2 regions of the Halomonas sp. LMYGS-3 genome follow, and region 2 is predicted to be linked to the other one. Evidence: predicted binding sites of a transcription regulator. Region 2 holds the regulator's gene; the other holds the start of a gene.
What was found. The regulator sigma-54, encoded in region 2, starts transcription at its own class of promoters, with help from an activator protein. The targets are predictions, from matches to a motif close to TGGCACNNNNNTTGCTNT.

Region 1 (2,469 bases), on a different contig from region 2:
GGCGATCATCCCGGCGGTGGCCAGCGTCAGGTCGAAGTGGTCGAAGAAGTAGATGGCGGCGATGTTGTTGATGGTCAGCTCGACGCCGAAGCAGATGGCATAGACCACGAACAGGGCCCAGACGCGAACATCCTTGGCGGCGGCCAGGAAGCTCTTGCCGGCGCCGTTCTCGCCACTGGCCGGCGGCAGCTCACCCCTGGCGCGCAGCTCATCGAAGTTGCCGTTGGGGGCATCCTGGGTGAACAGGTAATAGCAGATGCCGGTGATGAACAGCACCACGCCGGGTACCACCATGGCCAGCCTCCAGCCCAGGGCCTCGTTGACGCCGAGCATCAGGAGGCCGGAGAAGATCAGCGGCATCAGGATCTGGGTGGTACCGCCACCGAGGTTGCCCCAGCCGGCCGAGGTGGCGTTGGCGGTGCCGACCACGTTGGGGGCGAACATCATAGTGGTGTGGTACTGGGTAATCACGAAGGAGGCGCCGATGGCGCCGATGGCCAGGCGCGCCAGGAGGAAGGACTCGAAGCTGTTGGCGAAACCGATGCCCATCACCGGAATCGAGCCGAGAATCAGCAGGCCGGTATAGGCTTTGCGTGGGCCGATGCGGTCGCAGAGCACGCCGATCAACAGTCGTACGATCACGGTGATGGCCACCGAGGCGATGATGGTGTTGCCGATCTGGGTCTGGGTGAGGCTGAGATCCTCGCGGACCACCGCCATCAGCGGTGCGATGCCGAACCAGCCGAAGAAGCAGATATGGAAGGCGAACCACGAGAAGTGGAAGGCTCGCATCTGGGGAGTACTGAAGTTCAACAGGCGAATCCTGTTGGCCTTGTCGAGAATTTCCATGGGTCAGGCCTCGCGTTTGGATGGTAGCGAATCCGGGAACGTGTCCTTCACCGTTGAAGGTCAGGTTCGACGCACTCGTACTCCGGAGGAGCCTGGTCCACGCCTACCAGCTGTCTACGCTTGTCAAAGCAAAGCAGCTGCCAGTTTATCTATTTATCTTTATTTTCAGATGGTTATATTTAGATACGGTCGGCTGGTGGATGAGAGGCGGGCTCTGCTGCGCTGCAAGAAGGAGCAGGGCAGGGCCATCTTGCCCCGCCTTGGTGCTTGTTGGTCAAGCGGCTAGTACATGGCCAGCTGGCGCTGGTCACGATCGCAACTCAGGAAGGCGGAGCTCTCCAGCCACTCCGGGTCGGGGTAGTAGGCGAACAGATAGTGATCCTCCTTGATGCTGTCGATCAGCGGATAGGTCACTTCCTGGCGTACCGCCGGGCAGCCGTGGCTGCGACCCAGGCGGCCGGTCTTCTCGATGAAGGCCTCGCTGACGTAGTCGGCACCGTGAATCACGATGGCGCGCTGGTAGGCCAGATCGTTGATGCCCGGCTCCAGCCCCTCCAGGCGCAGCGAGTAGCCGTTGCGGCCGTAATAGCTGTTCAAGGTGCGGAACAGCCCCAGGCTCGACTGGTAGCTCTCGGGAGTGTTGGAGAACGCCGTGGCCACGGCGTTGCCGGAGCCCTGACCATGGGAGACCAGCTCCTCGAACATCAACTCACCGCGGTCGAGGTCGAAGACCCAGAGGCGTGGCTCGGTGGAAGGCAAGGAGTAGTCGATCACTGCCAGACGGCCGGCCTCCGGGGCGGCACAATCCAGGGCGCTGGCGGCAAGCTGCAGTACCCGGCGGTCGGCGTTCGGCGCCAGGCGGGTCAGGGTGTCGTGGGTCGAGTCGGGCAGGACCCGGGAGAGGAAGTCGCCGGCGGTGGCGATCGGAGAGGCCAGCAGCAGTGAGGCGGTCATCATCGGCAGGGTGGGCGGAAGCAGGGATCGCATCATGGAGGCACCTGTGGCGTTCGATCGGGCACGAGAATGGGGGCTGCTTCCCTGTGCCCCTCGGTCTGGCACTATTATGACCATGAGGGTCGGGATGACCAGGCGCCTCCATCAACGCAGGAGTTCAGGACGATGAACGCTCGCGCAATCAGGATCTTCCTCATCCCCATGCTGTTGGCTCTGCTCGTGTTGGCGGGCCCCGCCCCGGGGCAGGAAGAGGGGGAGCCAGCGTCCCCCCTCGAAGCCGCCATTAGCGCCTTGCTGGCCGAGGCGGGCGATGAATTGCAGGCCTTCTATGAGGTGCGCGGGCAACGCCCGGCGTGGACGGACTCCCGCACGGTGGCCGCCTTTGCCGCGGCGTTGCATACCCTGGATGGCGATGGGTTGATCCCCGGGGATTATCGGCCGGACGCCCTGGTGGCCGGCCATCGGCAGGCCCACAAGCACGAGGCGGACCTCGAGCGGCAGGCACGCTTCGACCTGCACGCCAGCCGGGTATTGCTGACCGCCTTGCGGCACCTGCAGCGCGGCAAGCTGGATCCCCATGACATCGACCCCGGCTGGGAAGTCCCGATCGATGCCCCGCCGCTGGACCTGGCGACGCTCTCCCGGGCGGTGGATGCCCAGCGTTTC
Region 2 (2,469 bases):
GCGGCGCGTGGAGATCGCCAGGGCACTGGCCACGGAACCCGCCTTCATCCTGCTCGACGAACCCTTCGCCGGGGTCGACCCCATCTCGGTAGGCGAGATCAAGGGCATCATCCGCCAACTGAGGGCTCGCGATATCGGCGTGCTGATCACCGACCACAACGTGCGCGAGACCCTCGACATCTGCGATACCGCCTACATCGTCGGCGACGGCCAGATAATCGCCGAAGGCAATGCCGAGGCGATCCTGACCAACCAGCGGGTACGGGAAGTGTATCTTGGCGAAGACTTCCGCCTCTGAAGCATCACCGCAACTCTCTGATATAACGATTATTATACTCATACGGCACAAAGTTTGCCGATGGCACGCTTATTGCTAATAAAATGCTTGCAAGACGATCGACGGCGGACTAGGGTGGGAGTTTTCGGCGAATGAGCACACACTTCTCATGGCCATGAAAGCATCCCTGCAACTGCGCGTCGGCACCCAGCTGACCATGACGCCCCAGTTGCAGCAGGCCATTGCCCTGCTGCAGCTCTCCACCCTGGACCTGCGTCAGGAGATCCAGCAGGCCCTGGAGTCGAACCCCATGCTCGAGCTCGACGACGGCTTCGGCGAGCAGGCGACGAGCGAGGCGCCCGATGACGACTGGGCCAGCGAGATCCCCAGCGAGCTCTCCGTCGACAGCGACTGGTCGGATACCTATCAGGACCTGGCCCTTCCTGCCGGTGGCGAAGGCCCGGATTTCGAACGCCAGGCCGAGGGCCAGAGCCTGCGGGGCCACCTCACCTGGCAACTGGCGATGACCGACCTGGACGAACGCCAGCTGCACATCGCCGAGAGCCTGATCGACGCCGTGGACGGCGCCGGCTACCTGGCCCAGCCGCTCGACGAATTGCGGGACGGGCTCCGCAACCAGGGGCTCGAGGGCCTCAAGAGCCGTGAGGTCGAGCAGGTGTTACTGCGCCTGCAGCAGTTCGAGCCGACCGGCGTCTTCGCCCGGGACCTGCGCGAATGCCTGATGCTGCAACTGGCCGCCCTGCCCGACGATACCCCCCTGCTGCCCCAGGCCCGCCGCCTGGTGCGCCAGTTTCTCGAGGCGCTGGCCGCCGACGACCGACGCCTGCTCAAGCGCCGCCTCGGCCTCGACGACGATGCCCTCGACGAGGTGACCGCCCTGATCCGCTCGCTGGATCCGAGGCCGGGCAGTCGCTTTGCGGAGCCCGACAGCGACTACGTCACCCCCGACCTGGTCGCCCGTCACGACAGCCGCGGCTGGCAGGTGGAACTCAATCCCGAAGCCTTGCCGCGACTGCGCATCCAGCCCGACTACGCGGCGCTGATTCGCCGCGCCGACAAGAGCCAGGATAACCAGTTCCTCAAGAATCACCTGCAGGAGGCGCGCTGGCTGATGAAGAGCCTCTCCAGCCGCAACGATACCCTGCTGCGGGTGGGGCGCGAGATCATGGCGCGCCAGCTCGACTTCCTCGAACAGGGCGAGGAGGCGATGAAACCGTTGATCCTGGCCGATATCGCCCAGGCCGTGGAGATGCACGAGTCGACCATCTCGCGGGTCACCACCCAAAAGTTCATCCACACCCCGCGCGGGGTCTTCGAGCTGAAGTATTTCTTCTCCAGCCAGGTCAGCAACGGCGACGGCGACGCCCACTCGAGCACGGCGATCCGCGCACGCCTCCGCAAGCTGATCCAGGAGGAACCACCGCGCAAGCCGCTCTCCGACAGCAAGCTGGTCGCGCTGCTCGAGGAGGCCGGCATCAGCGTTGCGCGACGGACCGTGGCCAAATACCGGGAGGCCATGGGCATTCCCTCTTCCAGCGAACGCAAGCGGTTACGCTGAGCACGCCGGTGCTTGCAAAACATGCATCACCGGCACGCCTTCGGTCGCGCCCGCGACCTGTATCAGGGCTGTCGTGAGGCGTCCGTCACGGGGGGTTTGCACGGCAGGAAAAAGGGTTACAATCGGGGCACCAATACGAAGGACGAAGGAGCGTGTCATGCAAGTCAACATCACCGGCCATCATGTGGAACTGACCGACGCCCTGCGTGACTATGTGAACGAAAAGCTCACGCGCGTGGAGCGTCACTACGACAACATCACCACCGTGCAGGTAACGCTCTCCGTCGAGAAGGCCCGCCAGCAGGCGGCTTGCACCCTGCACGCCGCCGGTGCCGATCTGCACGCCGAGGCCATGGACGGTGACATGTACGCCGCTATCGACGCCCTCGCCGACAAGTTGGACCGCCAACTGGTCAAGCACAAGGAGAAGGTCCAGGCCCGCGCCCAGGGCGCCGGTGCCCGCTGATCCATCATGACACTCGAAGCCATCCTGCCCCCCGAGCGCACCCTCTTCGGTGTGCCGGGGGGAAGCAAGAAGCGGGTACTGGAATTCTTCAGCACCTTCATCGCCCAGAACACCCCGAGCCTCGATAGCCAGGAAGTCTTCGGCCGC

Region 1: AC5W54_RS04870 (NarK family nitrate/nitrite MFS transporter) is a predicted target of sigma-54. The motif match lies at 975-992, and genes of this name have one in related genera.

What each region holds. Positions count from the first base shown of each region.
Region 1 covers NZ_JCAKFQ010000004.1:8,311-10,779, reverse strand. Annotated here, with positions in the region: gene AC5W54_RS04870 (NarK family nitrate/nitrite MFS transporter) at 1-849, opposite strand, end outside; gene AC5W54_RS04865 (murein L,D-transpeptidase catalytic domain family protein) at 1,132-1,836, opposite strand; gene AC5W54_RS04860 (L,D-transpeptidase family protein) at 1,969-2,469, shown strand, end outside.
Region 2 covers NZ_JCAKFQ010000002.1:104,655-107,123, reverse strand. Annotated here, with positions in the region: gene lptB (LPS export ABC transporter ATP-binding protein) at 1-298, shown strand, start outside; gene AC5W54_RS02690 (RNA polymerase factor sigma-54) at 447-1,856, shown strand; gene hpf (ribosome hibernation-promoting factor, HPF/YfiA family) at 2,014-2,322, shown strand; gene ptsN (PTS IIA-like nitrogen regulatory protein PtsN) at 2,329-2,469, shown strand, end outside.